DNA from 4 places in the Bacillus bruguierae genome. Region 2 is predicted to be linked to each of the others. Evidence: riboswitches for the same ligand, from Rfam matches in the RefSeq annotation. Region 2 holds a riboswitch; each other region holds the start of a gene.
The links. Region 2 has a riboswitch for cyclic di-AMP ahead of kdpA (potassium-transporting ATPase subunit KdpA). Riboswitches for the same ligand answer to the same signal wherever they lie in the genome.
Positions count from the first base shown of each region.

Region 1: another riboswitch for cyclic di-AMP. It lies ahead of WAZ07_RS04240 (APC family permease); the one in region 2 lies ahead of kdpA (potassium-transporting ATPase subunit KdpA).
Region 3: another riboswitch for cyclic di-AMP. It lies ahead of WAZ07_RS25100 (hypothetical protein); the one in region 2 lies ahead of kdpA (potassium-transporting ATPase subunit KdpA).
Region 4: another riboswitch for cyclic di-AMP. It lies ahead of WAZ07_RS19340 (antibiotic biosynthesis monooxygenase family protein); the one in region 2 lies ahead of kdpA (potassium-transporting ATPase subunit KdpA).

Region 1 is NZ_JBAWSX010000002.1:28,200-33,023, forward strand. Features, by position in the region: partial or broken gene WAZ07_RS04230 (NDxxF motif lipoprotein) at 43-667, opposite strand; gene WAZ07_RS04235 (bacitracin ABC transporter ATP-binding protein) at 1,680-1,820, opposite strand; cyclic di-AMP (ydaO/yuaA leader) riboswitch at 1,975-2,119, shown strand; gene WAZ07_RS04240 (APC family permease) at 2,281-4,107, shown strand; gene WAZ07_RS04245 (hypothetical protein) at 4,284-4,799, opposite strand.
Region 2 is NZ_JBAWSX010000002.1:439,518-449,060, reverse strand. Features, by position in the region: gene WAZ07_RS06440 (hypothetical protein) at 1-135, shown strand, start outside; gene WAZ07_RS06435 (LiaF transmembrane domain-containing protein) at 132-1,088, shown strand; gene WAZ07_RS06430 (DUF445 domain-containing protein) at 1,133-2,380, opposite strand; gene kdpA (potassium-transporting ATPase subunit KdpA) at 2,577-4,244, opposite strand; cyclic di-AMP (ydaO/yuaA leader) riboswitch at 4,373-4,512, opposite strand; gene WAZ07_RS06420 (DUF3995 domain-containing protein) at 4,618-5,046, opposite strand; gene WAZ07_RS06415 (class I SAM-dependent methyltransferase) at 5,464-6,183, shown strand; gene WAZ07_RS06410 (DMT family transporter) at 6,203-7,123, shown strand; gene WAZ07_RS06405 (radical SAM/SPASM domain-containing protein) at 7,924-9,303, shown strand; gene WAZ07_RS06400 (radical SAM/SPASM domain-containing protein) at 9,320-9,543, shown strand, end outside.
Region 3 is NZ_JBAWSX010000027.1:10,274-19,816, forward strand. Features, by position in the region: gene thiS (sulfur carrier protein ThiS) at 1-89, shown strand, start outside; gene WAZ07_RS25085 (thiazole synthase) at 92-862, shown strand; gene WAZ07_RS25090 (thiazole biosynthesis adenylyltransferase ThiF) at 855-1,874, shown strand; gene thiD (bifunctional hydroxymethylpyrimidine kinase/phosphomethylpyrimidine kinase) at 1,880-2,701, shown strand; cyclic di-AMP (ydaO/yuaA leader) riboswitch at 2,795-2,939, shown strand; gene WAZ07_RS25100 (hypothetical protein) at 3,033-3,434, shown strand; gene WAZ07_RS25105 (hypothetical protein) at 3,452-3,688, shown strand; cyclic di-AMP (ydaO/yuaA leader) riboswitch at 4,255-4,398, shown strand; gene WAZ07_RS25110 (hypothetical protein) at 4,498-4,602, shown strand; gene kdpF (K(+)-transporting ATPase subunit F) at 4,599-4,679, shown strand; gene kdpA (potassium-transporting ATPase subunit KdpA) at 4,699-6,366, shown strand; gene kdpB (potassium-transporting ATPase subunit KdpB) at 6,380-8,479, shown strand; gene kdpC (K(+)-transporting ATPase subunit C) at 8,498-9,079, shown strand; gene kdpDN (KdpD-like non-kinase potassium sensor) at 9,145-9,543, shown strand, end outside.
Region 4 is NZ_JBAWSX010000013.1:97,912-107,454, reverse strand. Features, by position in the region: gene WAZ07_RS19350 (helix-turn-helix transcriptional regulator) at 1-155, opposite strand, end outside; gene WAZ07_RS19345 (3D domain-containing protein) at 265-1,455, opposite strand; cyclic di-AMP (ydaO/yuaA leader) riboswitch at 2,187-2,328, shown strand; gene WAZ07_RS19340 (antibiotic biosynthesis monooxygenase family protein) at 2,389-2,682, shown strand; gene WAZ07_RS19335 (D-arabinono-1,4-lactone oxidase) at 3,060-4,370, opposite strand; gene WAZ07_RS19330 (amino acid deaminase/aldolase) at 4,358-5,530, opposite strand; gene WAZ07_RS19325 (phospholipase C) at 5,709-6,560, opposite strand; gene WAZ07_RS19320 (DUF3967 domain-containing protein) at 7,126-7,665, shown strand; partial or broken gene WAZ07_RS19315 (CAP domain-containing protein) at 8,951-9,328, shown strand.

The DNA of each region.
Region 1 (4,824 bases), 410 kb from region 2:
CAAAGTAGCCTTTTTTTAAGTGACTATTTTGAAGGGTATATATTATTGTTGATTGAAAATTGTAGTTTTAATATTTTTTTCGTTTAAAAACTTTTCGATTTCTTTTTGCTTTCTACCATTAACTTTAGTAAAGTGCTTTGTAAAAGAAAAATCTGTCTTTAACAAGTTACCATTTTGCGAGAGTTTGTCTATTTCCTGTTGCATTTCTAATAAAAGTGCCGTAAATGATGAAATATATTCATAGATTTCCTTTGAAGGTTTTTGATAATCATCAGGTATATTATTATTACTAATAAAATCATGGAAATTCGCATCATTTTTTTTTCGCTAGATCCATTAGTTTTTGTAATTTTTCTCGATCGGATTCAGTAACATTCTCATCAGAAATTGTTGAAGAAAGTGGAATGATGTTTTCAGATAACTCCCAACTATAATCCAAATAATTTTTTATACTTTGTTTCATTTCATCTTCATTAATATTTTCATTCTTTTTTTGAGAGTTGAATATATTTTCTGGAATTTCAATAGCAATATCATTGATAGATTGCATATTGCTTAATTTATTATATCGTGCATCCTTTACTTCATTAGATTGTGTATCGTGTGAACAAGCAGACATAAATACAATAGTGAGCGGCATTAATAGAAATAAAACATGTTTTTTCATTTTAATGTCATCTCCTTTTTGCTTAATTAATACCTTTGTAAAATGGCTAAATTCCATTTTAAATACTTTACTAAAAGTGAGTATAAATGTTTTATTGCATAGTAAGATACTCCAGCAATTGTTAAATCAATGAGAAAAGCTACAAATACACTATAAACATCTGAAAAATAAATTTGTAGTAAAATATGGGGATAATCAAAAAATACATTGTGGTAATTTATAGAAAAGTATAATAATTTGTAGAAAATCATGGCATTTTATAGAAGGTAATAATATAAGAATAATTAAAAAATATGTAAAATAACTTATTGTTGGTTCTTGCCACCTCTATTGAGACTTCATACTTAGTGTCGGTAATTATGTCATAATGAAATTTTGGGAAAGTTGGTACGACATAACTTATTTATGAAATAGCTTCTTCTTCAATTAACGGGGGAGATTTGCCCGAAAAGAGGGATATATCATTGTGAAAGTAATATGAGGTTGAGTTTAGGAGGTGTATAGTTAATGATTAAAAAATGTAGAACTTGAATCAGAATCATGGTTCATAATCCGAATGTATAGCAAAACTGCGTAAAAATATGCCACCCGATTGTATGTTATTTCTATTTCTCGTACCTTCTGTATTTTCTTAGCGGGATTATTCTTAATGACTTCACATTCAAATCATATAATTAAGAAAAGCACGAATACGTTGCAACTTAGAGTTTGTAGTGGCTGCGTTGTTCCCCTTCTTTTGATAATACAAGATATATTGCTTCATAATACTTGTAGTATAAATAACATTTTAAAGATGTATATTTTTGCTTGAATAAGTATGTTCTAAAATGATTTGAGAAATCCAGTTAAAATATAGCTACTAAGCCATTTCTGTTCAAAATATATGTACATGGATATTTGTTGTACATTATTTTTGTGGATTTTTTTATATGTGTAGTTGAATGGTTTGTGTAACAATACCACTTCAACTACATATATGCCAACAACTGGAGCGTTTCTTACCTTCTTGCGTTCAGCTCCGGTTTATTGAGCGTTCATTGTTTATGGATTCCACAATTTGTTCTTTTGTGGGACTCCCATATTGCTTGTTAATTTCTTTAGCTAAATTATCTAAAAATTCATCAGATAAAAATGGACTATATTCTTTGAACATTAAAATCCTCCTTTAGCGTAAGTCCTCAAAAATATTGTTCTAAAGCATAATAATATTTATGTTAATAACATTTCCGTTTTCCATGGTTTTAATCTTTTTACATAAAATTTATTTACATTTACTGAACACAGGAGTACTATTATCACAGTTTTAAATTTCTAAATCGCTGAAACCATTAGGTACGGGGGAACCATTTTTGTGGGTTGTTACTTAACTCAAGGGGTGAATCCTTTTAAGGTAGGGCTACTCAAAGGTCCGAATCCGACAGCTAACCTCGTAAGCGTTATATGAGAAGGAAGGTGGAACTTGTGACGCAAGAAAAATAAAGTGTCTACAGGTCTTTTAACTATGACTTGTAGACACTTTTTTATTTTCCATAAATAATAATGCTCTTTTGAGAAAATTCTTTTTTTATGGGTAATATATTATCAAGTTAAAATGTTTAGGCGGTGAGTAATAAATGATTTCATCTATAAAAAGGTTATTAATTGGACGACCTTTAAAATCCACTGAATTAGGTGAACAAAAACTTAACAAAACGAAAGCATTGGCCATACTTTCTTCTGATGCTCTATCATCAGTAGCTTATGGTCCTGAACAAATATTGATTGTATTGGTTACGGTAGGAGCAGCGGCCTTTTGGTATTCAATTCCTATTGCAGTTGGTGTATTAATTCTATTAACAGCGCTCATATTGTCTTATTGTCAAATCATCTATGCTTACCCTCATGGAGGGGGAGCATATGTTGTTTCAAAGAGTAACTTAGGAGTAAATCCGGGCTTAATTGCTGGAGGCTCTCTATTGGTAGATTACATATTAACTGTTGCTGTAAGTGTGTCAGCTGGCACTGATGCTATAACTTCTGCTTTTCCCACCTTACATGATTTTAATGTGGAGATTGCCATTGTATTTGTGATTTTCATTACACTTTTAAATTTAAGAGGGGTAACGGAGTCGGCTTCAATATTAGCTTATCCTGTGTACTTATTCGTTTTAGCTTTGTTCATATTAATTGGAGTGGGTATGTACAAAGTTATAACAGGTGGAGTTTCTCCTGAATTACACACTCCAATAGGTACACCTGTTGCAGGTGTCAGTTTGTTTATTCTTTTAAGGGCGTTTGCTTCAGGAAGTTCTGCCTTAACAGGAGTCGAAGCTATTTCTAATGCCATACCTAACTTCAAAAATCCAGCACCTAAAAATGCTGCTAAAACGTTAATGATGATGGGTATCTTGCTTGCTATCCTGTTTTCAGGAATCGTATATTTAGCCTATTATTATGGCATCACTCCAAGTGGAGAAGTAACCGTAGTTTCGCAAATTGCTGAAGAAATTTTCGGACGGAATTTCATGTACTTCTTTATTCAAGGAACTACAGCTTTAATATTAATCCTTGCAGCAAATACTGGTTATTCTGCTTTTCCTTTACTTGCAGTTAATCTTGCAAAAGATAAGTTTATTCCAAGGATGTTTTTGGCTAGAGGCGACCGATTAGGATATTCAAACGGGATTATCATACTTGGAATTGCTTCTATCATCTTGATTCTTGCTTTTCATGCAGAAACAGAGCATCTTATTCCACTTTATGCAGTCGGAGTATTTCTCCCATTTACTTTGTCTCAATCGGGGATGATGGTTAAATGGTTTAGAGAAAAGTCTAAAGGTTGGATACCTAAATTTATTATAAATACAATGGGTGCCGTAATTAGTTTTACCGTCACATTAATACTCTTTTTAACAAAATTCTCACAGGTTTGGTCAATATTAATATTTCTACCTATCATAGTTTTGCTTTTTCATCGAATTAGAAAGCATTATGAAGCAGTTGGAGACCAACTTAGGCTTACAACCTGTGAAATACCTGTAACCATTGAGGGTAATGTTATGATAGTGCCTGTTGCTGGCATGACTCATGTTGTAGAAAACACCTTAACTTATGCTAAATCTCTTTCTCCTGAACAAATTATTGCTGTACATGTTTCATTTGAAAGAGAAGATGAGAAGAAGTTTGAAGAAAAGTGGAAGAAATGGCAACCTGATATAAGACTGGTGACACTGCACTCTCATTACAGAAGTATCATCAGCCCTCTTACGAAATTTGTTGATACTGTAGAAAATAAAGCAAGGGAAGGGAATTATCAGGTAACGGTTATAATTCCACAATTTATTCCTAAAAAAGGGTGGCATAATATTCTTCACAATCAATCAAGTTTACTTATTCGAGCCTTCTTACTGTATCGGAGAAACGTGGTAGTAACAACTGTACCTTATCATTTGAAAAAATAAGGACTTGAATTAATGTGCTTCTTAATGCTATAGGTATTAATCGGAGCTGTTACGCCGCTCTTTCTTCTTGAACTAAACGGATGCATTAGCGAAACAGTAACATTCAATATTAAGCTTGAGGTTAATATTACATCCTCAAGCTTTTTTCTATGCTTATAGTAGTATTATGAAATGAATCACAAAAAAACTGTTATGGATAAATAACGGTTCAGTAATTGATTATGGCCTTTTGCTGCATTCCTCTTTTCTTTAAGGTCTTGGTTTTCGAACATCTCTCTTATTGATTTATCAACCGCACGTTCAATGATTGAAAGAACTTTTTGGCGATTTTTTTCAAATTCATCAAAAGATTGTTTATGACGCATTATATCTGCAATTTCTGCAACAGCCTTTTTTAGTTTTACACGTTCAAGACTAGCATCAGACTTCTTCATGGGCTGTGGTTGCTTAAATTTACTGTTTAATTCTTTTGTCTCATTCAACCTCAATTCTAAATTTTCTTTATACCTTCCCACATTTTTCTTCCAACAGCTAGTTTCTGTTTTTCTTGTCGCCCATCTCTTAGTAAATTCTTTTTCATCGTAACGTAACTTTAATTCAGCTTTATATTCTTCGTCTTCATTTTCGCTTCGAATAAATTGGGCTAAAAGGTCAGCGTGCAAGGATTTTAATTCCTTTAACCATTTCGACACAGATTCTTTCTCTTTTCTTAATTAT
Region 2 (9,543 bases):
ACTATATTTAACATTCATATTAGCGAATTGTATTATCGCTATTTCCAAACATCTATCGTTGCCCTCCTTTTAATTGGTGGTGGCTTTAAATTATTACTAGGAAATAAAGAAGAAAAAGGTGGTGCGAAAGAATGAGAACATGGCGTGTAGGAACGATATCTATGGGGATTTCAACTATTACATTAGGTTGTTTCTTATTATTTTCAACTATAAAAGGTATACAAGTATTCGATAACATTACAGCATGGTGGCCTATTCTTTTCATTGTACTCGGCATCGAAATTTTACTATATGTTATATTCTCTAAAAAAGAGCAACCTATCATTAAATATGATATTTTTAGTATTTTCTTTATCGGTGTCTTAGGGACAATTGGTATTGCCTTCTATTTCTTATTATCCACTGGATTACTAGAAGAGATTCGTTATTCTATTAACACAACTGAACAAACAAAGAACATCCCAGAAGTGCAGTATGACATAGCTGACTCTATTAAAAAAATTGTAGTTAATACAAGTAATGCCCCTCTTACAATAGAAGGAAGCAACAGCAATAAAGTACATTTATTAGGAACATATGAAATGACTATGAAAGAAAATGAAAAAGACAAACTCAAGCAGGACGACTTCATTGCGATTCAAACAGTCGGCGAAACGATGTATGTGACATTAAAACCATTGCCCGTTCACCATAAATTCTTCGCTTCACAATCACGAATGACAGCAACACTTGTCCTCCCGCAAAATAAAAACGTGGAAATTCGTGGTTCTGAAAGAGAACTCTCTCTTTACCCAGGTCAATTACAAAACAATTGGTCTGTACAAGAAAGTTCAAACATATCTGTTCATCTTGTAAAAGATAGTGATATGACACTATCAGCTGTAACCACTCAAAAGGATTCTCATGGGAGTACACCTTGGGAACATGTAGAAAAACTAACGAAAACAGAAAATAATACTTCAGAAGAGAATCCCGATTCAAATCAGCAAGAACAATGGTATAAAAACACCATAAAAACTGGAAATGGTGCACACCAGCTAAACATTCAAAAAACTTATAATATAGACATAAGTGTTCTTGAAAAATAAGAAGCTAAAAAACCCTTCCACATTCATCATGTGGAAGGATTTTTCTATATAATTGCTTTAATTCCTTCCAAAACTAACCCAATCATAAAGCCACAAACAGCACCATTTACACGAATCCACTGCAAATCTTTTCCTACATTATTTTCAATCATTTCAATTAGTGTTTGATCATCTAGCTTATCCAAATTTTCTTGTACAAGCTTTCCAATTTTAGAATGATTGTTTTCGACAAAGGTTACAATTTGCTTTTGCAACCATTCTTCCAGTCTTTGAATCGTTGCTGGATCTTCTTTTACTTTATTTATTTGCGCCCTTAAAAATGAAAGAAGATATTTATTTGTAAACTCTTCTTTTTTCACAAAAGCAACTACTCTTTCTTGTGCCTGACTCAATATTTCTGCTATTTTTTCATTCACTTTCCAATTGGTAATCAAACTTTCTTTCCAATTCTCCAATTCCTGTAGTACCGCTTCATTTTCCTTAACTTGAATAAGTTCTTGGCGAATCTTCATTAATATAAGTTGTCTTGTGCTATTATCAGGATTTTGTAAACTACCAATATTACTAATCACAAACTTCTGCAAAATATTCCCGATTTTTTCTTCATCTACCATATTCATAAAAGATTTAAGCGTAAACTGTAAAAATCCCTCTACTTTTATATTTTCCATCGCTTTCATGCCTAAACTTCCGAGCTGATAACGCGCTTCATCTTGAAGTGTCCACTCTTTTGCTTTAACTAACATATAATCAAATGTTTTTTCATCGTATTCTTCTGCAACTAATTGATCAATAAGGACTTGCAGTATATTTCCTGTATGAATCGTATGCAAATACGTTTTTAATTCTTTTTCAATTACAGTAGCTAATTTTTCAGTATTAATTTGAAGAATCGCTTTTTCAGCGATTGTAACAATGCCTTTTCTCACGTTATCCGATTGCAACTCTCTTTCTGCAACCTGCAATACGATTTGTGCTAACTCCATCTCTTTTACTTTATTTGTTATACTTTCTTTCGTCAGCCAATCATTTTCCAGTGTAGAAACAATTCCTTTCGTAATTCGTTTCCGGTTTTTTGGTAGTAGTGCTGTATGCGGAATTGGGATTCCCATCGGATGACGAAACAGCGCCGTAACTGCAAACCAATCGGCAAGTCCGCCTACTAAACCAGCTTCAAAGCCGCCTTGTATAATCCCACCTGCTATCGTTCCTTGAAACGGAATTGTTGCGGCAAACCCAACTCCCATTATTCCAAGTGAAATTCCAGCTAAATATTTTGACTGTAGTGACATTGTATTTCCACATCCTCTTATTATGTATAAGTAAACCCTTCAATTTGTAAATTCATTGAATGATTTAGACCTTTATGTATAGAATCTCAATTTTCTTTAACACAAGCATATATATACTATAATAAACCACGTTAAAAATAACAAAGAAATTCAGAACAAAAACGAGAGGCTTATATGCCTCTCTCATTTTACAATTTTATAATATTGTTAAAAATTCAGCAATTGGCCCCAGTACAAGTACTGGTAAAAATGTTAAAGCACCTATTATAAATATCGTACCAAGTAAGATTCCTCCAAACAAACGACTGTCGGTTTGGAACGTGCCAATCGTTTCAGGTACAATTTTTTTCTTTTTGAGTCCAACTGCAACAGCAAGCATCGTAATGATACTAAAATAACGACCAATATACATAACAAGACCTGTTGAAATATTCCAAAATGGGGTATTATCATTTAATCCTTCAAATCCAGATCCATTATTTACAGCAGACGATGTATATTCGTATATAACTTGTGTTAAACCGTGAAAGCCAGGATTCGAAATTGCATCTGTTCCGAAATGTGTTGAAAAGGCAATTGCTGCAGCGCCAAGAATAAGTAATGGCTGAGATACAATCGTAATGGCGATTAATTTCAGTTCTTTCCCTTCTAATTTTTTGTTAAGAAACTCCGGCGTACGTCCTACCATTAATCCTGCCAAAAATACTGCAATCATTGCATACATGATTACGTTCATGAATCCGACTCCAATCCCGCCATATACAGTTCCTAGAAGCATATTTACGAGCGGGACCATTCCTCCAATTGGTGTTAACGTATCATGTGTTGTATTCACGCCCCCTGTCCCCGAAGCACTTGTAACAGTTGCATATAAAGCGGAAAATATAACGCCAAGACGCATTTCTTTCCCTTCCATATTTCCTTGTGAGTGATCTACACCAATTTGATTTAACAGCGGATTTCCTTTCAATTCAGATATGGCAAGTGCCGAAAATCCAACGATAAACAAAATGAGCATTGATACAAAAAACATTCTTCCTTGTTTACGATTTCCAACCATTCGTCCGTATACAAACGGAAATGCCATTGGAATTAACATTTGCAGCATCATTTGAAGCACATTACTAATCATATTTGGGTTTTCAAAAGGATGTGCTGAAACTGTTCCAAAAAAACCACCGCCATTATCTCCAAGTTCTTTAATAGCTAGCAACGACGCTACTGGTCCACGAGGAATTACCTGCTCCGTTCCTTCTAACGTTTTTGCGATAATTGTAGAATCTAACGTCTGCGGTGTTCCTAGTGCTAGAAAAATTAACGAAGCTACAAATGAAATTGGTAACAATACCCTTACAATAGATTGAACAAAATCAACAAAGAAATTCCTTACTTTTTTACCTGCTAGCACACGAATAAACGTAATCCCAATCGCCATTGAAGTTGCAGGTGCTGCAAACATCATAAACGTTACCCCAGCCATTTGAGAGAAATAAGATAAATTACTTTCGCCCCCATAATGTTGTAGATTCGCATTTGTCATAAACGTGATGGCTGTATGAAACGCTAACGTCGGCTCCATTCCTGGAAAATGATTTGGATTTAACGGTAACATCCCCTGTAATCGAAATATAGAATACACAACAAGTATAAAAAATAGATTCGTTATGATTAAACAAAACAAATAGCGCTTCCAACTTTGACTATAACCCTTAATGCCCGCGATTTTAAACAAAATTTTTTCTATCGGACCAAATACCTTTTGAAATGGTCCATTTTGTTGAAAAACATTGTATATGTAATCTCCCATTGGTTTTGCGACAACTACAAATAAACAAATTGTAATTAGACTTGTAAGCCAGCTCACTCTTTTCCTCTCCTCTGTTATCTCTATATTTTTCTCCATTAAACATAGAAATAAGCCGTAATGTAATTTTTTACCACAAGAAGAATAAAAGAAAACACTAGGCTGCACCTAGTGTTTTTTACACACAAGTCCCCCCTCTCAAAACGCTGACGAGGTTAGCTGTCGGATTCGGACCTTGAGAGTAGCCCTACCTAAAAAGGATTCACCCCGAGTGACAAAGCACAAAATTGGTTCCCCCGCTCCTATATGGATTAAGCGATATTCGGCTGTAAAATTTTCCATTTGTCTGTTAATATACTCTTCTAAACTCTTATTGTAAAGAGAGAAAATAAAAAAAGAAAACCTCCCTTACTGAAAGTTTTCCTTCTACATATCAATAACAATAAAACGCTACTACAAAAATAAGTGCGATATACAAACAAAGCGGACTATATAACCACGTATCATACATCGAAAATTTTGTCTCTTTTACTTTCTTAAAAAAACCAACATAATTCATATCACCAACTGCACGTAAAAAGAAAATTCCACCTAAAGCCATACATCCCCATTTTGTATAACGACTCGGATTCCAGAAAGACAAGTATCCACTTTGTGCTAATAGCATCATAGCAAAACAAAGAATGGCAAGTGCCACTAAAAAAGTCCCTATTTTCCGCGGAACAAAAGCATATTCTCCGCTGTCTTTTTTCATCGGAAGCACAACCTTGCTCCCCCAAGATCCACCACATCCCCAGTACATATGAATGAGACTGATGAACACAAGTATGCTTGCACCTAAAATAATTAAAAAGGCTGCCATTGTATATCCCTCCTACTCGCACATATGAAAAATCATATTTTCTCTTTCATAGTTTCGCTTACTTTTAGTAACTTTCTTTCATAAATCTCAATATAATTAAAATCGAGTGTTCTTTATCAAATTTACTTAGCATGCTTTTTTCGTCATGCTGAAGGTGTCGTCCCCTCAACATAACAAAATTAATTATTCTCCAAACAATAGAAATGAATCTCATTGCTATAAAAGAGATAGAATCTTCATTCTAGAAACATCATAAATTCTTTCCCTAATTGGTCTATGAAATGAATGAAACTTTCAAATTGGAAATTCCCCAAGGTAATTCACTTGAGAAAATTTTTATTCCTTTAAAAATAAGGAGCTTTAATTGTAATATAATTCTATAAATGGATTTTATCAACTGAAAAAGAGGGGATAGACATGATTAAATATGATGAAAAAAGATATGAAACCTATATGCAGTTACCTCATGCTGATGAAGTAAAAAAATATTTAGAACTACAAAGTGTATTAAAAATTGTAAGTGAAAATCCAAACATTTCACAAATTCTAGATATTGGTACCGCTACCGGAAGATATCCGATTTTATTTGCAAAAAAGAAATATGAGGTTACTGGAATAGATATTTCCGATGACGCTCTAACAATCGCGTCTAACAATGTTATGAAAGAAAGAGTTTCTGATAAAGTCAATTTATTTAAAATGGATGCAACAGAACTTGATTTCCCTGAAAATTCATTCGACTTAATCACATGTATGATGGGTACTATTTGTCATATGAACCAAGAGCAATATGAACATTTTCTAAAAAAAGTTAAATATATTTTAAAACCAAGAGGTTTTGTGATTATTTCTTCTTGGGATCCAGATTGTTCTTTCACTGAATTTTTATCTTTTTATAACGAACAAGAAAAAGTTAAATTAAAGAATAATAGTATGTCTGCTATCGAGTTTAAAAAATTAATGGATTCAATATTTCCGTATGCTAAAATTCAAAATATCATTCCCTTTTCAGACGAACAAATGGCTTCTTTTCAGCCAGATAATGAATTTGAGGCATTTTTAGGGATTCAAGAGTATATTTATAGTAGAATTACCAATAAAATGGGGCAAATGTATCTTGCTATTGGATATAAATAAATGAAAAGATGGTATGCATATGAATAAGAACTTTTTAAAAGGAGCGTTAGCTTTATCATTAGCTGCTGCTATTTGGGGTGGTATGTATGTAGTAAGTAAAATTATTTTAGGATATATTCAGCCTTGGTTATTATTAGAGATGCGTTTTATTATTAGTTTATTTGTTTTAGGATTTATAACTTGGTGGAAAGGATTATGGAAAATCCAGCGACAAGATGTTTTTAAAATGGCTATGATTGGTCTAGTTGGATATACTGGTTCTATTGGAATGCAGTTTGTTGGGACAGATCTATCTAGTGCTGCTATGGGATCTTTAATTACAGCTGCTTCTCCAGCACTTATCTCTATCTTTGCTTTCTATATTTTAAAAGAAAGATTACATATAAATAAAATAACAGCACTGATTCTAGCAACAATTGGGGTACTTTGTGTTATCGGTTTTCCATCAACCAATAATCAAACTGAAAGTATGTATCTTGGAAATATTATACTCTTCGGTGCTGCTATTACTTGGGCCATTTATACAGTACTAAGTAAAGTCCAAACTCAAAAATATTCTTCTCTTACAGTTACTACTTGGTCTAATTTGTTTGGTGTAATTTTTACTATTCCCATTGTAATTTGGGAACAAGAAGTTACGCCTACTGATTTACCAGAAGATGTATGGATTTGGTTAGGAGTATTGTACTTAGGAATTATATCAACTGCAGTAGCATTTTATTTTTGGAACAAGGGCTTTGAATATTTAGATGCTAGTACTGGTTCTCTCTTCTTTTTCCTTCAACCTGTAGTTGGTAGCTTGTTAGGCTTTTTATTACTTGATGAAAGTTTAGGCATTACTTTCCTTTTAGGAGCCTGTTTAATTGGAATAGGCGTCTACTTATCTTCTAAAGAGAAAAAAATACTACTTTCTAAAAATAAAGGTGTTAGCAACAAATAACGTTTTACCTTATATTGACTATATCACATCATATTTTTTGAAACTGTAAAAAGGAGTTGACCAATAAAGGTCAACTCCTTTTTATCATCCACTAAAAGCTCCTTCTATATCTTTTTTAACTTTTATCTTGAAAAGAAAAACAATGCTATTCTTTATCAAAAAAATCACACATAAAATTTTGGTTATCATTATTCAAGAATGTGGAACTCAATGTATTTAATAGACTTATTAGTCTGAAAAGTCTGTCACAGAATGTTCAGATATTAACTCTTGTTAACTAAATATAGATTCGTTTATTATAATAGTTGAGTCGACTCCAAATAATGGAAAAATACAGTAAGAATATGGTATACCATACATTTTTTTCAATAGATGCTAAACCTATTTTCACAAGAATTATTTTTATATTATGATTCGCTTTTTGTTTCATTGTATGTAACCGTATTAAAATAACTCAAGAGGAGGATTTAAGAATGGAAAATAAATCTTTTAAGATTCGTTCTGTTAATGAAAACGATCAACTTTGGACAAAACTAGCTGATCAAATGGAAACACTTGAAAATCGAGATGAAATGAGATGCTTCAACTGCTCAATTTGTTGCGATAATTGTTGCTTTAATTGTTGTTTCCAAATCTAGTTTATACTCATGGTTAAAAACAAGGTAAGTAATTGTATTCTTTAATACTTTGAAGTATTAAATCTAATATTTTCTGTTCTTGCTGTGCAAGAACAGAAAATATTTATACTAATTAACTAATAACTTCAACAAGTATAAATATTATCATACAAGGGTGATTCGATGATTATTAATAAATATCACTTACGCTATCCTTTAAATGGAGAGGTTTTAATGATTAACACCTTAACAGGTGCTGTTGATTTTTTTTCACAAGATTTAATTGACTTGATGGATAAATTACCACATATAGATCCAATAAATTTATCTAACGAGGAGAAAGATGCCACTAAAGTGTTACTAGATAGAGGGTATATATTTAGAAACAATGAAGACAGGGAACACAGATTATGGCAAGCCAAAAATATTGTAGATGCTGGAAATGAAATGCAATATGTAATTTGTCCTACATATACATGTAATTTTCGATGCCCTTACTGTTTTGAAAGTCATAGTCTTCATGAAAAAATAACAGCTTTAACCGATGAACAGCTACAAGCAATCATGGCCGCTATAGATATATTTCATCAAGAAAGTGGTTATACAATTGGAATGATCAATCTTTTCGGAGGTGAACCACTTCTTCCATTCACCAAAAATATAGTCAAACAAATTTGTGAAGAAGCTGTTAAACGCAACTTCAAAATTGGCTGCAATACAAATGGCTATCACCTTTCTTCTTTCGTACAAATTTTAAAAAACTATCGTGATCGAATGAGTATTATGGTTACAGTCGATGGTCCTAAATCTATACACGATCAACGACGGATTATGACTGGAGGACAAGGTACATTTGATCAGATTCAAAAAGGTATTTGCGATTCACTTAATCATGGTATCCGAACCATTGTAAGGGTCAATATCGATCAAACTAACGTTGACTACATCCCACTTCTCATAGACTATTATCAAAAAAATAACTTGTTTAATAATGAAAATTTCTCAATTTCTTTTTCACCTGTTACAGATCATACATGCAAAGGCTTGGGAGAAGATTTAATGAAAGGGTACGAAATTGTAAAGAAACTCCAGAAAAACATTCCCGATTTTGAAAAATTAGAAGCTCAAAAATCGCTTAACGTTGGGGCTGATATGTATCGTTTCTTCAAACCAATTATGCAGTTAGACCCTGCATTAAAAAATAAAATTGAAATGATAGTACCGAATATAGTTTATTGTGAATCAGCTGAAGGAAAACGAGTGGTCTTTGGACCAGATAACCACATTTACGCATGTCCCGATTTAGTTGGACGACCAGAATTCAAAATTGGAGATTATTTCCCTAAATTCGCTCGTCAAGATTGGAAATGGGACAAGTGGAAAGAATTCAATTCACTTACCATTCCACAATGTAAGTCCTGTGCTTCATCTCCTATATGCGGAGGTGGTTGTGCTGCTGAGGCTCTTATTGTTCACGGGAATTTAAATCAGCCAAACTGTCCACAAACAAATAAACAAGTTTTCGAATATTTAGATAGCATTAAAGAAGAAATTTTAATATAGGGAGAGAGACTAAGCTATGATTGCAAGCACTTATAATTCAACATATAAATTATCTGATGGAAATTTTGTTTTAATAAACTCACTAAGCGGTGCCCTTGATGTAATTAATGCGGACATAAAAAAAGTTTTAGATGATATTAGGCGTAATAAAAATTTAACTCCTTATCCTGAATTAGAGGAACTCCTCTCTTTTTTAACAAAACGCGGTTACCTTTTTAAGAATCGTGATGAAGAATTAAA
Region 3 (9,543 bases), on a different contig from region 2:
AAGATATTTTACAAAAAGAGGATCATCAAGATACATCTGTTTTTGAGGGAGATCAAATTGAGATTGTAACATTCGTAGGAGGCGGTTGATTATGTTAAAGATTGGACCATTTACTTTTCAGTCTAGATTATTATTAGGAACAGGGAAATTTTCAGATTTTGATGTGCAAAGGAAAGCGATTGAAGTATCAGAAGCAGAAATTTTAACATTTGCAGTGCGTCGTATGGATATTTTTGATGCAGAGCAGCCCAATTTACTAGAAAAAATTGATGTAACAAAGTATACCCTTCTTCCAAATACAGCAGGAGCAAAAACAGCAGAAGAAGCCGTGCGCATTGCGAAATTAGCGAAAGCATCAGGTTTATGCGACATGATTAAAGTAGAAGTAATTGGTGATGATAAAACGTTATTACCAGACCCAGTTGAAACGTTAAAAGCATCAGAAATGCTATTAAAAGAAGGGTTTATCGTTTTGCCGTATACGTCTGATGATGTTGTGTTAGCACGTAAATTACAAGAATTAGGTGTCCATGCAATTATGCCAGGTGCATCACCAATCGGTTCTGGTCTTGGTATTGTAAATCCGTTAAATTTAAGCTTTATTATCCAGCAAGCAACTGTTCCCGTTATTGTTGACGCGGGCATTGGTAGTCCAGCTGACGCAGCATTTGCGATGGAATTAGGCGCAGAAGGCGTGTTATTAAATACAGCTGTTTCCGGGGCAAAAGATCCTGTGAAAATGGCAGAAGCAATGAAGCTTAGTATTCAGGCAGGAAGATTAGGTTTTGAAGCAGGACGTATTGCACGTAAGCGCTGCGGGACCGCGAGCAGCCCGTTAGAAGGAATGAGTGTTCTTGAATAGCCGATATTCCCGTCAAGTGTTGTTCTCTCCAATTGGGGAAGAAGGGCAGAACAAAATAAGAGAAAAACATGTACTGATTATCGGCGTGGGAGCGCTTGGTAGTGCAAATGCAGAAATGCTCGTTCGCGCTGGAGTTGGCAAAGTGACGATTGTTGATCGTGATTATATTGACTGGAGTAATCTGCAGCGCCAACAGTTATACTGCGAGGCAGATGTAGAAAATCATTTACCAAAAGCAGTGGCAGCTAAGCGGCGCTTACAAGCCATTAATAGTGATGTAGTTGTAGAAACTTATGTGCAAGATGCAACAGCAGAAGAACTAGAAGAACTTGTCACAGGTGTAAATCTCATTATTGATGCAACAGATAACTTTGAGACACGGTTTATTGTAAATGATATATCGCAAAAGCATTCTATTCCATGGATTTACGGAGCGTGTGTTGGGAGTTACGGTCTTTCTTATACGATTTTACCAAGAAAGACGCCGTGCCTATCTTGTTTATTGCAGTCGATACCGCTTGGGGGGGCGACATGTGATACAGCGGGGATTATTTCGCCTGCTGTATCTATTGTTGTCTCACATCAAGTTGCGGAAGCATTAAAGATTTTAGTAGAAGATTACGAGGCACTTCGTGAGGGGCTTGTGTCATTTGATGTGTGGAAAAATGAATATTCATGCATGAATGTACAAAAGTTGCGAAACAAGAACTGCTTATCGTGCGGAGAAGAAGCTGTTTATCCGTATTTAAGCAAGGAGAATACTTCCAGGGCGGTTGTTTTATGCGGTAGAAATACAGTACAAATTCGTTCGCCGCATAAAGAGCATATTCATTTGTCTATGTATAAAAATCTGCTGCAAAACCGTGTAACGGATTTAACAGTGAATCCGTATTTATTATCGTTTTCTGTTGATAATAAACGGTTAGTAGTATTTCAAGATGGCCGTGTGCTTGTGCATGGCACAAAGGATATAGCGGAGGCAAAAACGATTTATCATCGTTATTTTGGTTAAAAGGGGTGAGTGAAATGAAAGTGAATAAAGCATTAACGATTGCTGGCTCCGATAGCGGCGGCGGTGCGGGGATTCAAGCAGATTTAAAAACGTTTCAAGAGCTCGGTGTGTACGGTATGACAGCTATTACAGCAATTACGGCTCAAAATACGCTTGGCGTACAAGGGGTGTATCCTGTTCCTGTAGAAGGAATTGAAAAGCAGTTACATTCTATCGGTACGGATGTAACGCCAGATGCAGTGAAACTAGGGATGTTATTTAGTAGTGAAATTATTAAAATCGTAGCTGAAAATATTAAATCATTTTCATGGAATAATATTGTACTAGACCCTGTTATGATTGCCAAAGGCGGAGCATCGTTATTACAACAAGAAGCTGTTTTGGCATTACAAGAACATTTATTGCCGCTTGCAACGGTAATTACGCCGAATGTTCCTGAAGCAGAAGTATTAACAGGAATGAAGATTCATACGATTGAAGACAGTAAAGAAGCGGCGAAGATGCTGCATGATTTAGGTGCAAAGTTTGTCGTTATGAAAGGCGGACATGCAGCTTACCAAGGAAATGAAGTAATTGACTTATTGTTTGATGGAAATGTGTTTATAGAGTATAGAAGTAAACGGATTGCTTCTATACAAACACACGGAAGTGGTTGTACGTTTGCCGCAGCTGTAACAGCAGGACTCGCGAAAGGTTACGAAATTGCAGATGCAGTTCGTGAAGCGAAGAACTTTATTAGTATAGCAATTGAAGATGAGCTGAATATAGGCAGCGGTCACGGACCAACGAATCATTTTGCGTATGGACGTAGAAATATACATGCATAAATATGTATTATTTTGAAAAAGCCAGTTGGGAAAATTGGCTTTTTTTATGTTTACTTTTTCCAAAATTAGGAGTAATATATCAGCCAGAATCTATTTTTAAGAACGCTTAATCCAGACTTTGGAGCGGGGGAACCAACTTTGTGCATTGTCACTTGGGGTGAATCCTTTTTCGAAGGTAGGGCTACTCTCAAAGCCCGAATCCGACAGCTAACTCCGTAAGCGTGTTGAGAGAGGATGGTGCAAGTGAATACAGCAATTCATCGATCCGACTAGCATAAGAGAATTTTAATCTATACTTAAAAATTCTTTTATGTGAAGGAGGATGTAGTGCATGGATGCAGAAAAAGAGTACACGCTCATTTGTGTAGGAGAAGCTGCGAAAGTAAAGAGTTTGAAAGATTTATTACCTTTTCAAGGTGAAATGGTCATTTTTACAGCGAGTGAGTATGTGGTAAGTGAAGTGAAGGCATGTGGATTTCAACAAGCATATTGCTGTCCGGATGATCCGAGCATGATTGTGAACATATGCAAAGGAATTAAAAAAGCGATTTTACTAGGAGATGAATTGTCTACAATTAGCTTCTTCGCTGAACGTATTCGCTCTTCTTTTACCGCGCCTATTACAGTTGTCACGCGAAATAAACAATATCCAAAGCACCTCTATGAAACGATTGGTATTAAGTTAGTGGTGTTTACAACTTGTGATAATATTTCGTTTTTGACTTTAGAGTAGGGGCGGAGGAATCGGATATGAGAGAAGCGATGAAAGTGTTATTGTGCCGTGAATTAGCAAGGCGCTGGGCAGTATCGTTAGAACGAGTACATGAATTAGCAGAACATGATCCATTCTTTCCGAAGCCATATGTGATTCTTCCGCCAGAAGATATCCGTTTATATTTAGAACAAGACATTATCGAATATGAGAAGCGACATGCAGAATTGGTGCAAGTATATATTCGAGGTCGTAACTTACGGTCTTTTTTATAGTTTAGAAGGTTATCTATCAATATGAATTGAAAAACTAGTATAAAAACCTCTTTTTTTAGGTGGGCGAGAGCACCTGGCCGTGCGTAGAAGCGGTCAGGGCTTTTTTGTGCCACGAGCGAGTTGTAAAACAGAGGGAGCAAGCAAGTAGTGGCCCTTTTTTATTCAGCGTGGCAGTGATGTTTATGTTGAAAAAACGGTATAAAACTGCATTTTTTAGGAAGGGCGAGAGGCTCTGGCCGTGTATAGAAGCGGTCAGGGCCTTTTTGTGCCACGAGCGAGGTTTCAAACAAAAGGAGAAGAGTAGGGGTTATGCTGTATTTGACTCATATGCCTGGAAGTTAAATTTGATTTCTAGAGATAATCTTCTTCTTTTATTTGCAAAAGAACGTATACATAATGAAAAAAGAAGAAAATAAAAGAAAAAAGATGATAAAGATGTATTTATCCTTAATGTAAGCGTTTAAAAGGTCTTATACTTTTATATTTTAGCTATTTTACCTCTTTACAAGTGAAATTTAGAGGAGTATATTTACATTCATAAATTGTTCATAAAATTTCCAGAAAACAACCTGATATCGCTGAGTCCAGAAATGGAGCGGGGGAACCAATTTTGTGCATTGTCACTTGGGGTGAATCTTTCATGATGAAAGTAGGGCTACTCTTTAGGCCCGAATCCGACAGCTAACCTCGTAAGCGTTTGGAGAGGAGGTTTACTTTTGTGTTGTTCATTTTCGAACACTGAGTAGATCCTCAGTGTTCTTTTTTATGTTTTTTTATGGAAAAATTTTACATTTGGTGAGGGATGAATCATGTTAGATATTGCTATGATCGGAATTTTAATTGTGTTAGTTGGATCAATGATTGGTCTTGCAGGATGGTCGGATCATGTTGTGAAGGAAGGGAAGAAGCAATGACTATTGCAGTATCCATTATTGTTGGCTTACTTACTGTGTACTTAGTTTATGCGCTATTAAATCCAGAAAAGTTTTAATTAGGAGGAAAGATTTATTATGATTTGGATTGCCGTTTTGGTCACAATGTTATTATTTGTTCTTGTTGCAAAGCCAACCGGGATTTATTTAGAGAAGGCGTTTCAAGGGAATAGCAAATTGGATAAAGTGTTCGGACCTTTTGAAAATATTATTTTTAAAATTTCCGGTGTGAAACCTTATAACCAGAGTTGGAAGCAATACGCATTATCATTAGTTGCGCTTAATGGATTTATGATTGTTGTTGTCTATTTCATACTTCGCCTGCAAGGTGTATTGCCATTAAATCCAGCTCATGTTGAGGGGATGGAACCTACACTCGCTTTTAATACAGCGATTAGTTTTATGGCAGATACAAATTTACAGCATTACAGCGGTGAAAATGGTGTTTCGTACTTATCACAATTAATCGGAATTACGTTTTTAATGTTTACAGCACCGGCAACAACATTAGCAATTGTAATGGCTTTTATAAGAGGTTTAGCAGGGAAAGAACTTGGAAATTTCTTCGTAGATTTTACACGTGCTTTAACGAGAGTTTTTCTTCCAATTGCATTTATAGCAGCATTGATCTTCGTTGCGCTTGGTGTACCGCAAACGTTAGAAGGAGCGGTTACAGCTCATACAATTGAAGGTGTGAAACAAAGTATATTACGTGGTCCGGTTGCTTCTTTCGTTTCTATTAAGGAATTAGGGAACAACGGCGGAGGATTTTTCGGGGCAAATTCAACGCATCCATTTGAAAACCCAGGTCAAATCAGTAACATTTTACAAATGATGCTTATGATGCTGTTACCGACAGCTTTACCATTCACATACGGAAGAATGGTAGGGAATAAAAAACAAGGACGCGTTCTTTTCGTTTCTTTATTCATCGTATTTTTAATGGGATTTACAACAATTGTCACATCAGAGCTACATGGAAACCCAGCGTTAAATGAAATGGGAATGCAGCATACTCAAGGCAGCTTAGAAGGAAAAGAAGTCCGCTTTGGAACAGTATTTTCTTCACTATACGCAACAGTAACAACTGCAGCGGAAACAGGTGCTGTTGATACAATGCATGATACGTTGACACCAATCGGAGGACTCGTGCCACTTGTAAACATGATGTTAAATACAGTATACGGCGGGGTCGGTGCAGGATTTATCAATATTATTATGTACGCGATTATCGCGGTCTTTATATCGGGATTAATGGTTGGACGTACACCAGAATTTTTAGGGAAAAAGATTGAAGGAAAGGAAATGAAATTGATTGCAGTAACAATACTATTTCATCCTTTACTTATTTTAGGATTTTCAGCATTAGCTCTTTCAACTCATTTTGGAACAGATGCAATTTCAAACTCCGGTTTTCACGGTTTGACACAAGTTGTATATGAATATACTTCTTCGGCAGCTAATAACGGTTCAGGTTTTGAAGGTTTAGCAGACAATACAGCATTTTGGAATATTACGACTGGTATCGTGATGTTCTTAGGACGTTATTTCAGTTTAATTACAATGCTGGCTGTAGCGGCTTCATTAAAAGAAAAAACGGTAGTACCAGAAACAATCGGAACATTCCGAACAGATAATAGTTTATTTGGCGGCATTTTCATTGGAACAATTGTAATTGTTGGAGCATTAACGTTCTTCCCAATGCTAGTGTTAGGACCAATTGCGGAATTTCTTACATTGAAGTAATGGAGGGTACATGATGAAACCTGTAGTGGTAAAAGATAAACAACCGAATCAATCGATTGTATCACCAAAAACGGCAGTCGAAAATGAAGTGAGACAAGCAAAAACGATGGATCGTGACATTATTACACATGCGATAAAAGAAGCTTTTACAAAATTGAATCCACGAGTGATGGTAAAAAATCCAATTATGTTCGTGGTAGAAATTGGGTTTTTCCTGACATTAATTTTATCATTTTTACCTAATGGATCTAGTAGTATCCCAGGGTGGTTCAATATAACGGTTTCTCTTATTCTCTTATTCACTGTTTTGTTTGCTAATTTTGCAGAAGCATTAGCAGAAGGACGCGGGAAAGCACAAGCTGATTCTTTAAAACAATCGAAAAAAGATGTATTTGCAAATGTAATAAAAGAAAATGGAAGTGTTGCTAGGGTTTCAGCAACTGAACTGAAAAAAGGCGATGTTGTTATTGTAAAACAAAGTGAAATGATCCCTAGTGACGGAGAAGTTATTCGCGGGTTAGCATCTGTCGATGAATCAGCCATTACTGGGGAATCTGCACCAGTTATGAAAGAAGCTGGCGGTGATTTTTGCTCCGTTACAGGCGGAACAATGGTGGTAAGTGATGAAATTACAATTCGAATTACAAGTAATCCTGGTGAATCTTTCTTAGATAAAATGATTTCTTTAGTAGAAGGAGCATCTCGTCAAAAAACACCAAATGAAATTGCTCTTAATACGGTCTTAATGAGTTTAACACTTATTTTCTTAATCGTTGTTGTGACATTGCCGATCTTTACGAATTATCTTGGTTTTCAAATTGATACATCTATACTCGTTGCACTTCTTGTTTGTTTAATTCCAACAACAATTGGTGGTTTGTTATCCGCAATTGGGATTGCAGGTATGGACCGTGTAACGAAGTTTAACGTTTTAGCGATGAGTGGTAAAGCAGTGGAAGCAGCTGGTGATATTAACACAATTATTTTAGATAAAACAGGTACAATTACATTCGGTAATCGTATGGCACATACGCTTTTACCAGTAGGAAATGAAACAATTGAACAAGTTGCAAAATGGGCAGCGCTTAGCTCTGTGTTAGATGAGACGCCAGAAGGACGCTCGGTTATTGAATACGTACAATCAAAAGCACTCTCTTATAACGGTACACTTGCTGAGCAAGGTGAGTTTGTTCCCTTTAAAGCTGAGACACGTATGAGTGGTGTGGACTTAACGGATGGTGTAAAAGTACGAAAAGGTGCGGTTGGCGCTGTTATTGAATGGGTACAATCGCAAGGCGGTACAGTTCCGAAAGACTTAAATCAAAAAGCGGATTTAATTGCAAAAGAAGGCGGTACACCGCTTGCAGTTGCAGCGAATGATCGTATTTACGGATTAATTTATTTAAAAGATACTGTAAAACCAGGTATGCGTGAACGATTTGAACAGCTTCGTCAAATGGGTATTAAAACGGTAATGTGTACAGGTGATAACCCGCTTACTGCCGCAACCATTGCGAAAGAAGCTGGTGTGGATGAATTTGTTGCAGAATGTAAACCAGAAGATAAAATTGCGGTGATTAAAGCAGAGCAAGACAAAGGAAAGCTTGTTGCGATGACAGGTGATGGTACAAATGATGCACCAGCTTTAGCGCAAGCCGATGTTGGTCTAGCGATGAATAGTGGTACAGCAGCAGCGAAAGAAGCAGCAAATATGATTGACCTAGATTCAAACCCAACGAAAATTATTGAGGTTGTAGGAATTGGTAAGCAGCTATTAATGACACGCGGTGCGCTAACAACATTTAGTATCGCAAATGATATTGCAAAATACTTTGCGATTATCCCAGCGATGTTTACATTGGCAATTCCGCAAATGGAAGCTCTGAACGTGATGAAATTACATTCACCGCTATCAGCGATTTTATCAGCGCTTATCTTTAATGCGATTATTATCCCGATGCTTATTCCGCTAGCGATGAGAGGGATTGCTTATAAACCGATGAGTTCTAATGCATTGTTAGGACGTAACCTATTTATTTACGGACTTGGTGGAGTGATTGTTCCGTTCGTCGGTATTAAGCTGATTGACATGATTGTCGGATTGTTCATTTAAAGAAAAGGGGAAATGAAAATGTTTGAAAAACAAAAGATACTTTCACCTGTCATTCGTGTAACCTTTACATTTCTTGTTATATGCGGGCTCCTATATCCACTTTTAGTTACAGGAATTGCACAAGCGGTTATGAAAGATAATGCAGACGGAAGCCTTATATATAATGAAAACAATGAAGTCATTGGTTCGAAATTAATTGGTCAAAATTTTACAGACCCACGTTATTTTCATGGACGTGTCTCTAGTATAGAATATAAAGCAGAAGCATCTGGATCTAATAACTATGCACCGTCCAATCCAGATTTAGTAAAACGTGTAGAAGAAAGTGTGAAAAATTGGAAGAAGGAAAATCGGGAAGTTCCTGTTACGAAAGTTCCGATGGATTTAGTAACGAATTCAGGTTCAGGATTAGATCCAGATATTAGCCCACAAGCGGCTTACGTACAAGTAGATCGTATCTCTAAAATAACGAATATTCCGAAAGAAGAAATTAATAAGCTGATTGAATCGCAAACAGAAGGGCAAGTACTTGGGTTATTTGGAGAAGATCGTGTCAACGTGTTGAAGTTAAATGTAGAATTACAAAAAATGATTAAATAATAACAATGCTACCTCAATCGTTTAGATTGAGGTAGCATTGTTTGGTCGGAAAGGGTGCATTTGTAATGTATGCAGATGACTATAAGCCAACGTTTCAAAGACGAACGCCAGAAGAATATTTAGAATATATTCGTCAACTAAACAGGGGGAAGTTAAAGCTTTATGTCGGAGCAGCTCCTGGAGTCGGAAAAAGTTATAAAATGCTTTTTGATGCAAGAGAGATGCGAAAAGAAGGCATTGATGTTGTCATTGGCCTCATTGAAACGCACGGCCGAAAAGAAACAGAAGAGGCGATTGCTGAGTTAGAAGCTGTTCCGTTAAAAGAGATTCATTATAAAGGGAAAGTGTTTCCAGAACTGAATGTTGAAGCAATTATAAAACGTGCACCACAAGTTGTTATTGTGGATGAGTTAGCCCATACGAATATCCCTGGTTCGAAACATAAAAAACGCTATCAAGATGTC
Region 4 (9,543 bases), on a different contig from region 2:
TCACAAATCATAAGCGCTAATAATAATGATGGTACATAATCCCCCTTTTCAATAGCAGCGATCGTTTGTCTCGTTACCCCCACCTTTTCAGCCAATACACTTTGCGAAAAATGAAAGCGGGCTCGTAGTTCTTTTACTCGATTATAAATGGTCAATTTTACCACCTCTCACCATTATTGTATGCTAAACTTCACAAAATGTAAACCCAACTTAACATTTAACAATAAAAAAATCTACTTTGCTTTTGCAAAGTAGATTTTTACTTTAATCTAAAATGATAACACGAACTTGTTTTCTACCCCAAGCGCTAGAAACCTCTTTATTTGGTACGAAAACATCAATACGGTATCCTTTGATAGCACCACCAGTATCAGCAGCAATAGCTTCTCCATAGTTTTGAACCCACACGCGTGAGCCCAATGGAATAACCCTTGGATCAACGGCAATTAACTTCATGTTTGGGTTTGCAGTTAAATCATAGTGCCCCCAAGCAGAATATACATGCTCACCTGGCTGTTTCCCATTTTCACTTGGATCATTTGTGTAAGCCGTAGCTTCTACAAAAATTTCACGACCGCCTTTAGTTGGTTTTTCTGGAGTTTTTTCATCTCCTTTTGGTGCTTGTGAAACCTGTGGAGCTTGTGGAGCTTGTGAGGCTTGTGAGTCTTTCAAAGCTTTTTCACGCTCTGCAGCTGCTTGTTGTTCACGAGCAATTGTATCTTGTACGCTCTTCATATCTGCTTCAATCTTTGCTTTTTCTTGCGCAGCAAGTGTCAGCTGACTAGAAATTTGATTATACTTTGCTTGTACAGATTGTAGATTATCTTGACGTTTCTTTAAGTTGTCTTGTAAATCAGCTTGTACTTTTGCTAATTTTTGTTTATCGCCTTCTAAAGATCTTTCTTTTTCATCAATTACCTTTTTATCAGCTTCAATTTGACGAAGATCTTGTTCTTGTAAACGAAGAATCTCTTTATCTGCATCCATAATTGTAGAAACTGCAGTCATACGTTGCAGAAGCTCTGCAATGTTTTTTGAATCTACAATTACTTCTACTACTAAATTTATATTTGAGTTATCTTGAACAGAGACCATACGTTTTTTCATAATATCTTTACGCATAAGTACTTTTTCTTCTAAACTAATAATCTCTTTCATCTTTTGCTCAATTTGCTTATGCGTTTCATCGATTTTGCGCTGAATTGCATCTTGCTCTTCTTTATTTTTTGCAATTGTATTATTTAAGTCTGATAATTCCTTTTGAATGCCCTCAATGTCTTTCATTACAGCTTGCTTTTCTTTTTCTTTTTGCTGAATGTCATTATTATTATTTTGCAATTGCTGCTGCATGTTGTTTAATTTCTCGTCGTTTGACTCAGCTTTTACAGCAACTGTACTAGTGAAACAAATAAATCCAGCTAATACAAAACTACTGATACGCTTAAAATAGTTCATAATCCGACTCCCTTCTTCTACATTTATACATGATTTATTTTACAGTTTGTTTACAAACTCATTAAATACAGTTTATTTTTTATAACAAAATATAACGAATCATAGAAAAACTGTAATAAACTTATTTTAATATCTTTATTTTTCCATATATACACATTTAAAAATAACACTACAGCCCAATATAAAGCGAAAAATTTCTCAATGAGAAGCCTCCTTATTCTTCATTGAACAAATCGAACTCTTCTGAGCAGATTTCTACTTATTCCTTCATTACTCACAAGTAACGAGATAAAATGAGATTTTAAAAATCTCACTACCTATTATGAAAAGAAACAGAAAATCATAGAAGCTTGGAGAGAAGACTATATAAATCCATTTTAATTTTTCAACATCTTTGTCTAGCTCTGCCTCCTAGGCTCCGCTTTTCTTTATAAGTCGCTGCTATGCAAAATACAACATGACCGCTACTTGCTTGCTCCCTTTGTTTTAAACCTCGCATGTGGCAGGAAAAGGCCCTGACCGCTTCTATGCACGGTCAGATGCTCTCGTCCTCGCCTAAAAAGAAAGGGGGGTTATGTCGGTTTTTCAATTTGCATTTATATATGTTTACAAATTACAAAATCAAATACAAGAATTAGAACATCAAAATGTGATCACTTCATTTTTTTGTAAGAAATTGTCGTCTCCTTTGCGTTTACTCTGATTTTTCTGAATAGTATTATATTTTATATAAATACTTTTTGCTAAATCCATACGGAGCGGAGGAACTATTATTGTAAGCAGTAGCTTACTAGGGGTGAATCTTTTACAGTAGGGTACCCTTCAATCCCCGAGCCCGACAGCTAGCTTCGTAAGCATAACTAGAGAGATTGCCTATGTTATGACTGAAGAAAATCAATGCTAATCTACTACTAAAAAAAAGAGGGATTCATTATGTTCATTGTGACAAATACGCTTTATATAAAAATAGATTGCGAAAACGAAGTACTAAAAGCATTAAAACAATATTATCCATCTCCTAATATGCTAGGTTTTATTAATATAGAAATCTCCTATACAAAACATGTTAGAGATACTACAGAATTCTTTATTCGCACATTATGGAAAACGCAAGAGGACTACCGAGAATGGCTAACTTATCAAAAGAAATCTACTACAATTACATGGCAGCAGCAAATTCAACCATATATCATTTCTTCCAAGTCTAACGCAGTTCAACTACATTAGAATTCTACTAAAAAAGAGTATGGAAGCAATATAGCTTCCATACTCTTCAAAATTAACACACTTTCTTTTCTTGACAGTATAAGTGAATAACATGTTCATTCTTCCGAAACACATCATGTGTTATATTTTACCGCCCGCTCCTCCCGACAACTATAGCTCTTGTGTAAGGAGCCATTCATCATAAAAAACATTCTCATTATACTTCCGCATAAAGGAAGTTCTACTTTATCCCGCATTAACGGACAGTAAGATCCCCACCTCAAGATTCAGAGAGAAGCAAAGAAGATAGGTGGGGGATAACTGCCCGTAAAAGCCCGATTGGTTCAACTAACCGTCAGCGGGGGATGAAGAAAACCCCCACTGACGGAAGTTTCACTTTATTCCATATTTAACGAAAATATTTTTGCTAAATATGGATTTAAAAACATTGCTGTTGGATCTACTGTTTGTCTCACCTCTAAAAAATGATGCAATTTTGGATATACTTGCTGCAACGAATCATATGTCATTGTATGCATTTTTCCCCAATGCGGACGTCCTTCATACTTTTGAAAAATACGTTCTACTGCTTGAAAATAAGGTGTGTACTGCATCCCTCTGTACATATGAACCGCAATATAAGCAGAATCTCTTCCATATGACGGACTAAGCCAAATATCATCTCCTTTTGCATAGCGACATTCAATAGGAAAATGTACTTGAAAATTTTTTTCGTAAATGAGATTATAAATTTCTTCTACTGCTTCTTTCATATATTCTGCTGGAATACTATATTCCATCTCATAAAAACGGACGTTGCGAGCAGTTGCAAACACCTTATAACTTGGACCTACAATTTTGGTATTTGGTACTCCCTTAGCCGATAATTGACTAACACTTTTACTTATAGAAGGAAAAAGGCGACAACTCTCTGATAACAATGAAAAAGCCATATTTTCTATTAAAGCTGTTTTGAGTTTATGCCACTTTAGTTCTCCTCCTACTTCCTCCGTTACGTTTGTAATTTTCACTTGAACATCGTCAGAATATGGAAAGATAAAAAACTCAAAATGACGATTCTTCTTATATTCTTCCAATTTACTCATAACAGTAGCAAATGATTCTTTTTTACTTTCATAAGCAAGTGAATATGCTGGAATGACTTTTAGTTTGACTTTTACAATAATCCCTAGCATGCCAAGTGACAATTGAAACCCCTTCCAATATTGTGGATATTCTTTTTCAGAACACGTGATCACTTCTCCTGATGCAAGAACCGCCGTTACTTCCACAACTTGTGTTGCTAAATTTCCAAGTGAAATTCCTGTTCCATGCGTGCCTGTACTAATTGCCCCAGCAATAGACTGCGCATCAATATCCCCTAAATTCTCTTGTGCATATCCGTTCTCTTGCAATATTTCACCTAACTGATATAGCTTTGTACCTGCCCATACTTCTACAATTAATGTTTGTGAATCAATCCCGCTAATCCCTTGTAATTCATCCAAAGAAATTAAAATCTCTTCAGTTTGAACAAGTGGTGTAAAAGAATGCCCTGAACCAACCACACGAATACGCTTTCCAACTTCTTTTGCAAAATTTACAGCCTGGGCCACTTCTTGAATACTTTTCGGATACATCGTATACTGCGGCATTCCTTGCACATTCCCTGTCCAATTTCGCCACTTCTGGCCCCTTATAGAAAGCATTGCCCGTCCCCCCGATATGTTCGATATTCTCCTACTACTTCACCATCAGAAATACGATGTAAAGAAGAAAATCTTTCACATAACTCCCCTGCTTTACTATGCCGAAACACAATCCCCTCCCCAATTCTTAATTGTTCTGTTCCTTCATAGTAAACAGGTGTTTGCACTTCACCTGCTCCTTCTAACGGAAGTAACTTTGCTCCACTTGGCATATACGGCTGTGGTTGCTTCTCCTTTCCAGTCATTCCCGATGCAATATATCCTCCACCTAAACATGTATAAACACGAGGTTCTGGCTGGCGGACAATTGGTAATACAAATCCAACTGCTGGCTCAAATGCAATATCTTTGTAATAATCAAAAAGTAGCGGAGAATAAAAAGCAGACCCAACCGTAATTTCTGTAACAGACTCATCCTGAACGGTTGTCTTTATACTGCCTGTTCCCCCGCCATTTACAAAACGTAATGAAATTCCTTTTTGCCCTAATGCTTGTACAATTAACTCTCGTCTTTTTGCAACTTCTCTTACTGATCGTCTTTTTAAATAAGAAACTACTTTGTTGTGTAAGCTTTGTTTTGGTACATTATCTCCTACACCTGCTATCTGTGCTTCATAACCCATAACACCATCTATTTTGAAACAAGATGATTGTAAAACTCTATCAGCTACTTGTAATACTTGTTCTGCGGTACGCAAAGGAGACCGTTTTACTCCAAAATGAAAACCAAGAAAACGACTGCTCATATCAATATCAAAACAAATGCGAAACTTTCCTTCTACTTGCAATGCAATATGCTCCAAATACAGAATGTGCTCTTCGCAATCTACCATACAAGTAATCTTGTATCCTTGTTTTGTAAGTATACTTATTTTTTGCAGAGCCTCTTCATCCCATGCCGGATATCCAAGCAATAAATCATCAAACCCCTGTTCAATTAAAAACAGGACTTCCGCTGGTGAGTAGCACATAATTCCTTGAAAACAAGAATGTGATTGTAAAATTTTCTTCATCACTGAAACAGAGCGCAATGATTTGCTCGCAATCCGAACACGTTTTCCTTTATGAAGCTGAATAATAGATTGAATATTTCTCTCTAATGCATCTTCATTAAGAAAGGCACATGGCATTGAAAGTCCTTGAAACGTTCTACGATCCACATCTCTCCCTCCCCTTCTATATATTTCTTATATATATTGGAAGGAACATGAAATTTTCCTCTTCAAAAGAAAAAAAGTTCCTTCTCATCGAAGAAACTTTTTTTCTTATTTCATAGAAATTGTGGCTTGTACTGGATAATGATTGGGATACATATATGTTTTAAACAAAAATTCGTCATTAACGATTTACGTACGTATCAAACCATAAGTGAATATAACCAGCTGTAACGCGCTGTGCTTCCGTTAAGCGTTTCCCTGTCATTGGTGTCACTTCTGCCCGCCATTTATTTGCATATTCTTGAGATGTAGCTGCTTTTACAAACCCATTTTTTGTTGAATCATTCACAATACCTGGATAATCTTGTTTAGCTGCTGCCGCCGCTCCGTGAATCCACTCTTCTGGGTTTGTTCCCTTCCAATTCCAATATCCGTTACCATCTGCAACTTTATAGTTATCTTTAATTGTATCAACAAAATTTTCATACTTGGAGTGGAAACCCATTGGATAAGAAAGATTCGTAAAGTTTGCTGCGTGCATTGGCTGATTTACATCTCCTAAATAATGAAGAGATAATCCTAAATAGAAGAATGCTTGTTTCATATCTTTGTTTTGGTACGCTTCACCAGCAAGTTTAAAATATTTCGATCCCGTTTCTTTTGCCTGTTTTGCAAGAGGGATATATGTTTTCTGTGTATCTGGATCATAAAAGTGAGAAGCAAATGTACTATTATCATAATAAGGATTCTCATAATCAGCTGAATAAATCCCGTTTTCTAAGTCTTCACGCCACTCATTTAATAAAGCAGTTTCATTTGGTTTTACAATTGTTGTATTACGAGACATAATATCAATTGCACGATTTACAATCCATAAATGAGAATTAACACCTTCTTTATGTCTATCCTCAGCAGACCATCTTAAAATTGGTGCCTGATGCCCACCACAATCATTTGTGTGTGCAAACGCTATACTTTGAACTGGAGCAGCCAAAGTAACCATAGCAGCTAATGCCAATACTTTCTTTTTCATAAAAAAACCTCCCATTTTATATGTAGTCCTAACATAAAATAAAATTCTCTAGTGATATTTGATTAACCTACGATAAGAATATCTTATTTTCCAATCACTTTCTATCATTAAAGTGAAATATGTAAATGTTCATACCCTATTTTTGGGATTCATATTATAGAGGGTGTTGAAAAAACCATAAATATTCAATCATACATGCATAAAAAAATCCGTCTTTTTGGAAGAATGATAGTAGGCTAAACTATCTCCAGAAAGCACAGATTTACTCGTACGATAACTACATTTGAAGAAACTCAATCCCTTTTACACATATTATTTGCTTACGTGGGCAATTTAAACCTCGCATGTGGCAGGAAAAGGACCTGACCGCTTCTCTATACACGGCTAGATGCTCTCGTCCTCCCCTAAAAAGAAAGGGGTTTTTATGTCGGGTTTTTATGTCATTTTTTTAACTTGTATATATATAGTTTTGTAACACCCTCATTCGTTTATTACTAACGTTATGAATAAATGATATAATCTATTTTTATCTTATGTAATAAATTCATTGAAAAGGTGAGAAAGCATGGAGAAATGGTTTACACTTCGAGAAATTGCTCGAAATACATCTATACCTATTCAAACGGTAAAGCGCTATGTAGAGGATTATCAGTCATATTTAAATATGCGTAACGAAGAAGGAGTTTATATATTTCATGAAACATGTGTTTCTACACTACAAGAGGTTAGACAATGCTATAAAGAAGGAAAGAATAAAGAAGAAATTAAAGAGATTTTGAACAAAGTTTGTAACAATTCCACAGCAATGGTAGTCAAGGGGAGTACATGTAATGAGGTCCCTCTATTATTAGAACTACATAAACATTTGGAAAAAGAAAATAATGTTCATCAAAATCTTATGAAAATGGTTCAGGAGCAAAGTAAAGAGATAAGTAAGCTACATCAAAAATTAAATGAGCATTTAGAACAAAAAGAGCGTATCGCAATAGAAGAAAGAGATCGTACATTAACACAGTTACTTAGAGAGATGCAAAATGTAAAAAGAGAACTAGCAAAATCAAAAAAGAAACCTTGGTGGAAAGTTTTCTTTTTTGAAAAGAACTGAAATTACATTTATATACATGCTTATCTCGCTATTCACGGATAGTAAGACCTTCACTGATTAAAGTTTCACTTTATTTTTAGTAGAATCATGTATGTTTCCTTTCTTTTTGAAAATGCTAGACTTTTTTTGACGATTTTATTAAGGTAAATATTGTGCACAAAAAGGAAAGCTCAAATTTGAGCGTTGGGAGTAGTTTATGACAGAAAATAAACAACAAAAACGCTTAATACTCTTGCTAACTGTTGTGCTGGTTGCAGTATTCCTATGCGTTAGTTGTCAAAGTAAGAAAACAAGTTTGAAAAAGTCTCATGATGATGTAGCGGATGTACATGAGGATAAAGATTCGGAAAAATCCAGTCAGAGCGATTCTTCTAAAGCAAATGTTAAAAATAATGTTTCTACCGAAGTACAGAAGGAAGCTACTTTCGTTAAGTTAGGACAAAACGACAACGATCAAACTTCAAACAGCATGAATAATTTAATACAGCCAGTACAAGTTAGTAAGGCACAGGAAAAAGAAAAGCTAGAAGCAGCTAGACAGCAAGCTGAAGCAGCTAAACAGCAGGCAGATGAAGCTAGACAGCAGGCAGAAGCAGCTAAACAGCAAGCAGATGAAGCTAGACAGCAGGCAGAAGCAGCTAAACAGCAAGCAGATGAAGCTAGACAGCAGGCAGAAGCAGCTAAACAGCAAGAGGATGAAGCTAGACAGCAGGCAGAAGCAGCTAAACAGCAAGAGGATGAAGCTAGACAACAGGCAGAAGCAGCTAAACAGCAAGCAGATGAAGCTAGACAGCAGGCAGAAGCAGCTAAACAGCAAGAAGAAGCTAGAAAGCAAGAAGAAGCTAGAAAGCAAGCTGAAGCTAGAAAGCAAGCTGAAGCTAGAAAGCAGGAAGAAGCTAGAAAGCAAGAAGAAGCTAGAAAGCAAGAAGAAGCTAGAAAGCAAGAAGAAGCTAGAAAGCAAGAAGAAGCTAGAAAGCAAGCTGAAGCTAGAAAGCAAGCTGAAGCTAGAAAGCAAGAAGAAGCTAGAAAGCAAGAAGAAGCTGGAAAGCAAGAAGGAGCTGGAAAGCAAGAAGGAGCCGGAAAGCAAGAAGAAGCTAGAAAGCAAGAAGAAGCTAGAAAGCAGGAAGAAGCTAGAAAGCAAGCTGAAGCTAGAAAGCAGGAAGAAGCTAGAAAGCAAGAAGAAGCTAGAAAGCAGGAAGAAGCTAGAAAGCAGGAAGAAGCTAGAAAGCAGGAAGAAGCTAAAAAGCAAGAAGAAGCTAAAAAACAAGAGAATAAAGGTCATGTACTAAATGCGTTTGAAAAACGTGTTGCGGAGCTAGTTAATGTAGAACGAGCGAAAGCGGGCTTATCTCCATTACAGATAGATACAGAGCTTAGTAAAGTAGCACGTATAAAATCAGAGGATATGTTGAAAAATAATTATTTTGATCATAATAGTCCGGTTTATCATTCACCATTTGACATGATGAAACGTTTTGGTATTTCTTATTCCGCAGCAGGTGAAAATATTGCTAAAGGGCAACAAACACCAGAAGAAGTTATGAACGCTTGGATGCACAGTCCAGGGCACCGTGCGAATATTTTAAATGGTAATTTTACTTATATAGGTGTTGGTTACGTGGAACAGGATAATATTTGGACGCAACAATTTATCAAAAAATAAATAAAAATTGTTGATAAACTCGAGTTTTTAGCAAAAAACTTTTTTGGACTTGCAAGTGATGGGATTTTAATTATGAAACGAATTCAACCGTTTGATAAATGTATTCCATAAAGAGTTCAATAAAAAGTTTTGAACGACAGAAGTCATTTTTACGAATGACTTCTGTTTTTTTTATTGTAAGCGTCAAATATTCTCCACCTACAATTTGTAAATAG